Regions from separate parts of the Leifsonia sp. Soil_N53 genome, predicted to be linked through region 1. Evidence: predicted binding sites of a transcription regulator. Region 1 holds the regulator's gene; the other holds the start of a gene.
The links. Region 1 encodes HrcA, which represses chaperone genes, less so after heat shock. Its sites were predicted from a motif close to TTNGCACTCGNNNNNNNCGAGTGCNAA; they were not measured.
Positions count from the first base shown of each region.

Region 2: groES (co-chaperone GroES) is a predicted target of HrcA. The motif match lies at 3,638-3,664, and genes of this name have one in related genera.

Region 1 is NZ_JBDGMM010000064.1:152,368-157,932, reverse strand. It holds gene hemW (radical SAM family heme chaperone HemW) at 1-592, shown strand, start outside; gene AC3A3H_RS14315 (DUF4870 domain-containing protein) at 605-994, opposite strand; gene AC3A3H_RS14310 (DUF4870 domain-containing protein) at 1,096-1,629, opposite strand; gene hrcA (heat-inducible transcriptional repressor HrcA) at 1,848-2,864, shown strand; gene dnaJ (molecular chaperone DnaJ) at 2,942-4,054, shown strand; gene AC3A3H_RS14295 (16S rRNA (uracil(1498)-N(3))-methyltransferase) at 4,071-4,799, shown strand; gene AC3A3H_RS14290 (histidine triad nucleotide-binding protein) at 4,823-5,188, shown strand; gene AC3A3H_RS14285 (PhoH family protein) at 5,280-5,565, shown strand, end outside.
Region 2 is NZ_JBDGMM010000062.1:81,641-87,205, reverse strand. It holds gene guaB (IMP dehydrogenase) at 1-832, opposite strand, end outside; gene AC3A3H_RS11750 (Fic family protein) at 914-2,101, opposite strand; gene rarD (EamA family transporter RarD) at 2,179-3,120, opposite strand; gene groES (co-chaperone GroES) at 3,234-3,530, opposite strand; gene AC3A3H_RS11735 (THUMP-like domain-containing protein) at 3,682-4,869, shown strand; gene AC3A3H_RS11730 (DUF4190 domain-containing protein) at 4,883-5,560, opposite strand.

The sequences.
Region 1 (5,565 bases):
GGCCTGCGAGCCCGACCACGTGTCGGCGTACGCCCTGATCGTCGAGCCCGGCACGAAGCTGGCGCGGCAGATCCACTCGGGAGCTGTGCAGGAGCCGGACGACGACCTCGAGGCCGACATGTACGAGCTCGCCGAGGCGCGGCTCGGCGCGGCCGGCTACGGCTGGTACGAGGTCAGCAACTGGGCGACCGACGAGGCGCACCGCTCCCGGCACAACCTGGCGTACTGGCTCGGGCACGACTGGTGGGGCGTCGGGCCCGGCGCGCACAGCCACGTCGGCGGCGTCCGCTGGTGGAACGTGAAGCATCCCGCCGCGTACGCGCAACGGGTCCTGGCGGGGGAGTCGCCCGCGGCCGGCCGCGAGACGCTCGACGGCGAGACCCGGCGCGTGGAGCGGGTCCTCCTGCTCACGCGCATCCGGGAGGGACTGCGCACCACCGAGCTGACCGAGGCCGGGCGCCGCGCGGTCGCCGGGCTGATCGCCGACGGGCTGGTGGACGCGAAAGCCGCCCTCGCCGGGTCGGTGGTGCTGACCCTGCGAGGGCGGCTGCTGGCGGACGCCGTCGTGCGACGGCTGCTCGCCGAGGAATAGCGCGGAGGCGCCCTAGCTCACGAACCTGATCGCGATCGGGTACGTGTAGAACGCGCCCTGGTTGGCCTTCACTGCGGCGATGATGCTGAAGACGATGTTCAGCACCCAGACGGCGAGGAAGATCAGGACGCCGATGCCGACGATGCTCAGGATGACGCCGACCGCGTACGCGATCGCGAGTGTGATCTGGAAGTTCAGCGCCGTCGCGGTGTGCGACCGGATGAACGGTCCGCGGTCCTTGAGGACGAGGTAGCCGACCAGGGCCGGGATGAAGCTGAACAGGATGCCGCCGATGTGGATCAGCGTCGCCCACAGCTTCTCGTCGGCCGGGCTCAGCTGCGGCTGCTGACCTCCGTACGGCTGCTGCGGGGGCGGCGGCGGGGGCGGGGGCGTAGCGGACATGGTCGTGTTCTCCTCCGATGAGTGGGAATGACGGGTCTCAGCCTAGGGGGCGGAGCGCGATCCTGAGAAGCAGCCGTGAGCCATTTCTCCGGATCGCGGTGTCACTTGATGAAGCGGAAGTTCAGGGGGTAACGGTAGGTCCCACCGCTGTTCACCCGCACGAAACCGAGGATCGAGAACACCAGGTTCACGATGTACAGCGCCCACGGGATGAGCAGGCTGAACAGCAGGTAGCCGATGCCGAACGTGAACGAGCCGATGATCACGCCGAGGATCTGAGAGGCCACCCAGGCCAGGATCCAGGTGATCTGCCAGTTCAGCGCCTCCTTGGCCTCCTGGTTGGTGAGGGCGCCGCGGTCCTTGAACACGAGCCAGATGATCAGGGACGGGAGGAACCAGAGGATGCCGCCGAGGTGGGCGAAGGACGCCCACTGCTTGTCCTGGGCGGGGTCGAGCGGCGCGGCGGGAGCGGTCGCGTACTGCGGCGGGACGGCGCCGGCGGGCTGACCGGCGGGAGGGGTGTACGGCTGCTGAGGCGGCACGGCGCCGGCGGGCTGGCCCGGCGCGGAGCCGTAGGGCTGCTGCGGAGGCTGGTCGCCCTGGCCGTCGGCCGGAGGCGGGGTCGGGTCTGACATGAGGAAACCCTTTCGTGGTCGGCTGCGGGGGCTTACCTGAGCCGGTGCGCACACAGTACTGCGCGCGGGCCCCGCGGTAAATGATCCGTGTCGCGCGTTGGCCGCCCTCCCGTGACGACGCGTTATGATTAGCACTCAGGATCTTCGAGTGCCAGTTCATTCGATGTCCTCCCGAGCTCGATCCTCGGGTGCCGAAGCGACGACAGGAGGCGGTTCGCGTGGTCTCGGAACGCAGTCTGGAAGTGCTCCGCGTCATCGTGCAGGACTATGTCGCCTCGCGCGAGCCGGTGGGCTCGAAGAGCATCGTCGAACGGCACGCCTTCGGCGTCTCGGCCGCGACCATCCGCAACGACATGGCCCTCCTGGAAGAGGAGGAGCTGATCGCGGCCCCGCACACCTCGTCCGGCCGGGTTCCCACGGACAAGGGCTACCGGCTCTTCGTGGACCACCTCGCCGAGGCGCGTCCGCTGTCCGCGGCCCAGCGCACGGCGATCGAGGCGTTCCTCGGCCAGTCCCTCGATCTGGACGACGTGCTCTCGCGCACAGTGCGCCTGCTGTCGCAGCTCACCAACCAGGTCGCCCTCGTGCAGTACCCGTCGGTGGCGCGCTCGCGCATCCGGCACATCGAGCTCGTCTCGCTCGGCTCCCGGCGGCTGCTGAGCGTGCTGATCACCGACTCGGGTGCGGTGGAGCAGCGCGTGATCGAGCTGCAGGAGGAGCTGGACGACGCGGAGATCGCCGAGATCCGCGGCGCCATCAACGGCGCCGCAGCGGGGCTCCAGCTGATCGACGCGGCCGTGCGGCTGCGCGAGCTGCCCGGCCACCTGACCGAGCGGACCCGCGAGCTCGTGGCGCCGGTCGCGGGCGCCCTGCTCGACCAGATCGCCGCCAACCGGCAGGACAAGCTGGTCATGGCCGGCGCGGCCAACCTGGCCCGCACGGAGACCGACTTCCCCGGCTCCATCACGCCCGTGCTGGAGGCCATCGAGGAGCAGGTGGTGCTGCTGCGGCTCTTCGACGAGATGGCGCTGGATCAGCACGGTGTCGCGGTCAGCATCGGCCGCGAGAACGCGGTCACCGGCCTGAGCGAGACCTCCGTCATGTCGAGCGGCTACACCTCCGGCTCCGACCTGGCGCGGGTGGGCCTGCTCGGCCCGCTCCGCATGGACTACTCGGGCAACATGGCCGCGGTCCGCGCCGTGGCGCGCTACCTCTCCCGCCTGCTCGGCGACTGACCTCCGACCCCGATCACCGCCTCCACCGGCTCCGACGCAACGAACTCCGACGCAACGAACAGAAGGAAAAGCCTTACGTGGCCGACCACTACGAAGTACTCGGCGTTGACCGCAACGCCACCCCCGACGAGATCAAGAAGGCGTACCGCCGGCTCGCGCGCGAGCTGCACCCGGACGTCAACCCGAGCTCCGAGGCGCAGGAGCGCTTCAAGCTCGTCACCCACGCCTACGACGTGCTGAGCGACCCGCAGCAGCGGCAGCAGTACGACCTGGGCGGCTCGACCGGCTTCGGCGGAGCGGGAGCGGGCGACTTCGCCGGCTTCGGCGACATCTTCGAGACCTTCTTCGGCGGAGGCGGCGGCGCCACCCGCGGACCGCGCTCCCGGCGCGAGCGCGGCCAGGACGCCCTGCTGCGCGTGGAGGTCGAGCTCGACGAGGTCGTCTTCGGGACCCACCGCGACCTCGACGTGGACACGGCAGTCGTCTGCGAGACCTGCAACGGTTCGTGCTGCCAGCCCGGCACCGCCCCGGTCACCTGCGACATCTGCCACGGCACCGGCAGCATCCAGCGCTCGGTGCGCTCGCTGCTCGGCAACGTGATGACCTCCAGCCCCTGCGGCAGCTGCCGCGGCTACGGCACCGTCATCGCCACGCCGTGCGTGACCTGCCAGGGCCAGGGCCGGGTGCGCGCGCGCCGCACGGTCGCGGTGGACATCCCCGCCGGTGTCGACACCGGCCTCCGGCTGCAGATGCCGGGATCCGGCGAGGCCGGCCCCGCGGGCGGCCCGAACGGCGACCTGTACCTGGAGATCAAGGTCAAGCACCACGAGGTGTTCAGCCGCGACGGCGACGACCTGCTCTGCACGCTGGAGCTGTCGATGGCCGACGCCATCCTCGGCACGACCGCGACGGTGAAGGCGCTCGACGGCGACATCCGCCTGGAGCTCAAGCCCGGTACCCAGAGCGCGGACATCATCTCAGTGAAGGACCGCGGGATCACGCACCTGCGCGGCAGCGGCCGCGGCGACCTGCGGGTGGGTATCCAGGTGGTCACGCCGACGAAGCTCGACCACAAGGAGAAGGAGCTGATCAAGAAGTTCGCGGCGACCCACCACAACCCGGAGCCGTCGCTCGCGCGCTTCCAGCAGGGCCTGTTCGCCAAGCTCCGCGACCGGTTCCTCAACCTCTGACAGGCGGGCGGAACGGATGAGTTCCCTCTATCTGCGCGAAGACCTCGCCGACGTCGAGGTGGGCGCCCGGCTGACCCTGACCGGGCCGGAGGCCAAGCACGCCTCCACCGTCAACCGGACCCGGCCGGGCGAGAGCGTGCTGATCGGCAACGGCCGCGGCCTGGTCGCGTCCGGCGAGGTGCTGGTCGCGACGAGCTCCGAGCTGACCATCGACGTGGAGGCCGTGGAGCGCGTCCCGCGCGCCGAACCGGCGATCACGCTCGTGCAGGCGCTCGCCAAGGGCGACCGCGACGAGCTCGCCGTGCAGGCGGCGACCGAGCTCGGCGTGGACTCGGTCGTGCCCTGGGCGGCCTCGCGGTCGGTGTCGCGCTGGGAGGGCGCCAAGGTGGCCAAGGGACGCGAGCGCTGGGCGGCGATCGTGCGCGAGGCGAGCAAGCAGTCGATCCGCGCCTGGACGCCGGAGGTCGGGGAGCTGGCCACGACGAAGCAGGTCGCTGCCCTGGCGGCGACGCACCGGGTCCTGGTGCTGGAGCCGGGCGCGGCCGACGCGCTCACCGCCGTGCGCCCGGACGGCCGGCCGCTGGCGCTCGTGGTCGGCCCGGAGGGCGGGATCGCGCCGCAGGAGCTGGCGGCGTTCCGCGCGGCGGGGGCGGAGGTCGTGCGGCTCGGCGACACGGTGCTGCGGACCTCCACCGCGGGACCGGCCGCCCTGGCCGTGCTCAACGCGGCGCTGGGGCGATGGTAGGGGTCGCGAATAGGATGGACCACATGGAGACAGGGGAGCGCTCGATCTTCTCGCGCATCATCGCAGGGGAGATCCCGGCCGACGTCGTGTACGACAGCGAACGCATCATCGCGTTCCGCGACATCGCGCCGAAGGCGCCCGTGCACCTGCTGGTCGTGCCGAAGACGGAGCGCTACCGCGACGTCGTCGAGCTCGCCGCGGGCGACCCTGCCCTGCTGGCCGAGCTCGTGGCGACCGCCCGGCTCCTGGCCGACGAGCACGCGGACGGCGATTTCCGTCTGATCTTCAACACCGGCGCAGGCGCGGGACAGACCGTGTTCCACGTCCACGCTCATTTGCTGGGCTCGCCCGCGGGCGGGCTCGAGGAAGGAAGCCTTGGCGACGAGTGACCCGACCACCCCGGAAGACTCCGTGACCCCGGAAGACTCCACGACCCCGGGAAGTCCGGCCGAGGCGCGCCTGAGCGTCGACGGGATCCAGATGGTGCGGCTGCTCGGCCCCCAGGACCGCCTGCTGACGACCCTGGAGCGTCAGTACCCGCTGGTCGACGTGCACGTGCGCGGCAACGAGATCAGCCTCAGCGGCGACCCCGCGCAGGTCGCCGCGGCGCGGGCTCTGCTCGAGGAGCTGCTGCAGATGGTCCGCAACGGGCAGGACCTCGGCCCTGCCGAGGTCGCCAGCTCGGCGCGGATGATGCGCAGTGACCTGAACCTCAGCCCGTCCGACGTGCTGAGCCAGGCGATCCTCACCGCGCGCGGCAAGAGCA
Region 2 (5,565 bases), on a different contig from region 1:
CGTGCGACGCGCGCGGCTCGTGCTTCAGGCGGTGGATGATGTCGAGCACGCCGGCGGAGTCGCCGTTGGCGGTGTCCACGACGATGACGTCCACGCCAGCGTCCACTAGGGTCATCGCGCGGTCCCAGGCGTCGCCGAAGAAGCCGATGGCCGCGCCGACGCGCAGGCGGCCCTCGTCGTCCTTGGTCGCGAACGGGTACTTCTCGCTCTTGTCGAAGTCCTTGACGGTGATGAGTCCGCGGAGCCGGCCGTCGGCGTCCACGAGCGGGAGCTTCTCGATCTTGTGCTCGGCGAAGATGGCGACCGCGGAGTCCGGGTCGATGCCGACCGGCGCGGTGATCAGCGGCATGCGCGTCATGACGTCGCGCACCAGGGTGGTGGAGCGCTCGAACGGGGAGACGAAGCGCATGTCGCGGTTGGTGATGATGCCGACGAGCTTGCCGTCGCCCTCCACCACCGGCAGGCCGGAGACCCGGAACTGCCCGCAGAGGGCGTCCACTTCCTCGACGGTCGCCTCCGGCGTGGTGGTGACCGGGTTGGTGATCATGCCCGACTCGGACCGCTTCACCTTGTCGACGTTGGTCGCCTGGTCCTCGATCGAGAGGTTGCGGTGGATGATGCCGATGCCGCCGTGCCGGGCCATGGCGACGGCCATGCGCGACTCGGTCACGGTGTCCATGGCGCTGGACAGGAGGGGGGTCGCCATGCTGATCCGCTTGGTCAGGCGAGTCGAGGTGTCCGCCTCGCTCGGGATGACGTCGGTGTGCCCGGGGAGGAGCATGACGTCGTCGTAGGTCAAACCGATGAATCCGAACGGATCCGCCTGGTCCATTTCACCCCTATCAAGGTCGCGCGAGTTGTGGATGATCCATGGTAACGGCACAAGCTGGTGGGATATTCCGGGCTGGGAGCGTCATGGCGCCTCCCGACGACCCGCGCGCCTGGCGAATCCGTCGATGGCGCCGAGAATCTGGTCCGAGCGCCAGAACGGCCCGATGTCGTGCTCCGCTTTCGACTTCACGATCCCGGCATCGAGGAGGGCCCTCATCGGCGGGTACACGTTGGGAGGCTGCACACCGAGCTCATGAGCTACCGCGACCGCGTCCAGCACCGGACGCCGGGCGAGGATGTCCAGGATCTTCCAGGCGTTGCTGTCACGGCGCACCGTGAGCCGTCCTTCCCACTCCTTGCGGATTCCGTCGATCTCCGCCACCAGCGCACGCGCGTTCGCGACGGCGCGCAGCGACGCGTCGGCGAAGGCGCCGACGATCGGGTTCACGTCACCGCCGCGGTACGCCGTGAGCGCTGCGTGGTGGCCCGCCACATCCGCGAGCAGGCCCGCCGACACTGGGACGGCGACGCTGCGCGTGATGCCGCGATGGCGCAGCATCGCCTGGGCGAGCGCGCGTCCCGTGCGGCCGTTGCCGTCGGTGAACGGGTGGATGGTCTCGAACTGCGCGTGCGCCACGGCGATGGCCACCAGCGACGGGACATCGGGTCGGTCGGCGAAAGCCACGAGATCGTCGACGAGCGCGGGGACGCGTTCGCTCGCGGGCGCGACGAACTCGGCTCCGACCGGGCTGTCGGAACGCGTGCCGATCCACACGGCCTCCCGGCGCCACTCCCCCGGAGTGTGCCTCGGCTGGTCGTGGAGCAGGACCTCGTGCATGGTGAGGATCGCCTCGACTGAGATGTCCTCGGAGAGATCGAGCGCAGCTTGCAGGGATCGGGTGTTCGCTGCGATCTGCTGCGCGTTGCGACCCGTCTTCCCGCCGAGCTCGGCGCTGAAGATCGCACGGGCCGACGCGGTCAGGTTCTCGATCTGGGAGGACGAAGCCGCCTCGGAGCGGAGCAGCACAGGAGCCCAGGCGCTCACCCGCGATCCCAGTTCGGCGTCGAACCTGCTCAGCTCCCGGTCGGCCTCCTCGGCCGCGGCGAGGGTCGCGGGGTCGGGTTGCGGTCTCAACTCCGCGATCATCGGCGGGACGGCAGCGCGATAGGCGCGCCGGACGCTCTGTCGTTCGGCGGTGGCTCCCCACGCCGTGCTCGGGATCCACACGCGCTCTTCCCAGTCGAGCGCAGGCCAGCTAGCGGAAGTCATAAGCCCCTCCCGTCATTTTATGAGTTAGCCCGTTAGCTCATAATGAACGACGGAATCATTATGAGCTAACCACCCCCTCACTCCACCGTCGCGAGATCCAGTTCCGCCTGCTTCTTCCCTTGCCGGGCCGCCACGATCATGTCGACGCTGAGGATGGCCAGGGCGAGCCAGACGATCGCGAAGCCGATCCAGCGTTCCGGCGGCATCGCCTCGTTCAGCAGCACCACGCCCACCAGGAACTGGATGAACGGCGCGAAGTACTGGATGAAGCCCATGTAGACCAGCGGGAGCCGGCGGGAGGCCGCGGCGAAGAACAGCAGCGGCACGGCGGTGATCACACCGGCGCCCACGAGCAGTACCGTGTGCCACGGGCCGTCGCTCCCGATCGTCAGACCGGCCGTCACCCCCACGACGACGAGCTGCACGATCGCGACGGGCGTCAGCCACATGGTCTCCAGTGTGAGGCCGGAGACCGCGTCGACCCGGCCGCCGACGCGCTTCTTGATGAGGCCGTAGAAGCCGAACGAGAACGCCAGGATCAGCGCGATCCACGGGACCTGCCCGTAGCCGATCGCGAGCACGACGACGGCGACCACGCTCACGCCCACGGCCACCCACTGGGCGATGCGCAGTCGTTCGCGCTGGACGATGACGCCGAGGAACACGGTCACGATCGGGTTGATGAAGTAGCCGAGGGCGGCCTCCACCACCTGCCCGCTGACGGTGGCCAGCACGTAAGTCTGCCAGTTGACGTAGATGAGCGCGCCGGCGAGCCCCATCGTGAACAGCACCCTGCGGTCCTTCAGCAGGGCGCCGAACCTGCGCCAGGCGCGCGTGACGGTGAGCGCGATCGCGCAGAACGCCAGCGAGAAGATGACCCGCCAGGCGACGATCTCCCACGCACTGGCCGGCGCGAGCGCCAGGAAGTAGATGGGGAGGATGCCCCAGAGCACGTAGGCGGAGATCGCGTAGGTCAGGCCGGACCTGCGGTGTTCGGTGAGGGGCTGGGATTGCGGCACCCGCACGACACTACTCCGACGCGGGCCCGTCGGCAGTCGGCCCGGCGGCAGTCAGCGGCAGACGACGAAGGCCCGGGCGCAATCGCGCCCGGGCCCGGTCGAAAGAAGGTGCGTCAGCGGACGACGACCGCGAGGACGTCGCGAGCCGAGAGGACCAGGTAGTCCTCGCCGCCGAACTTGACCTCGGTGCCCCCGTACTTGGAGTAGATCACCTTGTCGCCGACGGCGACGTCGAGCGGAACGCGGTTGCCGTTGTCGTCGATGCGGCCCGGTCCGACAGCCACGACCTCGCCCTCCTGGGGCTTCTCCTTGGCGGTGTCGGGGATGACCAGACCGGAAGCAGTGGTCTGCTCAGCCTCGACCTGCTTGATGACGATGCGATCTTCGAGCGGCTTGATGGAGACCGACACGGTTGACCTCTTTCTTTGGTGAACTCAGTCTTTGCGAACTCAATGGTCTGCGCGGCTTGCGTTAGCAAACTCGCACGGAGAGTGCTAACACGAGTCTAGGGGGTGCGTTAGCAGTCACGCAACGTGAGTGCCAGAAGGTACCGTGGTGCACATGGACCGGTCAGAACTCGTCGAGCTGCTCAGCCCCGAAGGCCTCCGGCTGCTCGACTCGCTGCCGCCCTACCGGTCGGAGAAGGACGTCCTGCGGATGGTCACCGACCTCCGCAAGCAGGGCCACTCCCCCGGCCTGGTCGCCGCCGTCCTGACCCAGGCGAAGCTGCGCAAGAAGGCGGTCGGCAAGTTCGGCGAGTTCGCGTCCCGGATGCTGTTCACCGAGGCGGGACTGGAGCAGGCGACCCGGCTGTCGGTCGCGGCACGCCACGCGGGCCGGTTCCGGGCGGCGGGCCTGAACCGCATCGCCGACCTCGGCTGCGGCATCGGCGGCGACGCGCTCGCCCTCGCCGCCCTCGAGCTGGAGGTCACGGCCGTGGAGGCCGACGAGGTCACGGCCGCGATCGCCGCGTTCAACCTCGCCCCGTTCCCCTCGGCCACCGTCGAGCACGGCCGAGCGGAGGACGTGAGCCTCCGCGCGATCGACGGCGTCTTCCTCGACCCCGCCCGCCGGACGGCCGGCCACACGGACACCGACCGGCTGACCGACCCGGACGACTACACGCCGTCGCTCGGCTTCGCGTACGAGCTGGCGACCGGCCGCTCGGTCGGGCTCAAGCTCGGTCCGGGCTTCGACCGCGACCTCATCCCGTCGACCGCCGAGGCGCAGTGGGTGTCCGCCGACGGGCAGGTGGTCGAGCTCGGACTGTGGTTCGGCGCGCTCGCCCGCTCGGGCATCCGCCGGGCCGCGCTGGTGCTGCGCGGCGACGAGGCGAACGAGCTCACCGCCGAGGCCGACAGCGAGGACGCCGAGACCGGCGAGCTCGGCGAGTACCTCTACGAGCCGGACGGCGCGGTCATCCGCGCCCGCCTCATCGGCGACCTCGCCCGGCGCCTCGACGGCCGCATGCTCGGCGACGGGATCGCCTACATCACGGCGGACGAGCCGATCCCGACGCCGTTCGCGGCGGGCTTCCGGGTTCTCGAGACCCTGCCGTTCGCGGAGAAGGACCTCAAGAAGGCGCTACGGGCCCGCGGCATCGGCACGCTGGAGATCAAGAAGCGCGGCGTGGACGTCGACCCCGCAGCGCTCCGGACGCGGCTCAAGCTCTCGGGCGACCGCCCCGCGACTCTGATCCTCACCAGGGTCGCGGGACGTCACACCGCTCTGCTCGCGGAGCGCGTCTGATCGGGAGCCGGGGTCAGTACCGGTACGTCGTCGACAGGTTCGCCAGGATGATGCCCCAGACGATCCAGAAGATGATCGCGATGGCGATCGCCACGAATCCGAGGATGATCCCGGTGAGCCAGAAGCCCTTGGCCTGCGGCTCCTTGCTCCTGCCGATGAAGCCGAGGACGACCGCTGCGACCGCGAACAGCGCGCCGATCCCGAACGCGAAGTTCAGGATGATGCCGATGATGCCGCCGACGAGCGACAGGATGCTGAGGATCGGCGACTTGCCGGCCGGCGCCGTCGCATAGGGCTGCGCGTAGCCGGGCGCGGGCTGGCCGTACGTCGGCTGGCCGTAGCCGGGCTGCTGGCCGTAGGGCTGCTGCGGCTGCTGGCCGTACGGCTGCTGCCCGTACGGCTGCTGCGGCTGCTGCCCGTACGGCTGCTGCGGCTGCTGGCCATACGGCTGCTGGGGCTGCTGCCCATAGGGCTGCTGACCGTACGGCTGCTCCGGCGCACCGTATCCCGGGGCCGCCGGCTGCGCGGGCGGAACGGGCGGCGCCGGCGGGGCGACCGGAGGCGTCGGCGGGACTCCGTCCGGCGCTGCGGCGGGCGGGATGTCGGACGACGGAGGAACCGGCTGGGCCGGCGTGCTGCCGTCCGTTCCTTCGGGCTCTGCTGCGCCTGACGGGGTGTTCGGATCGGACATGCTGC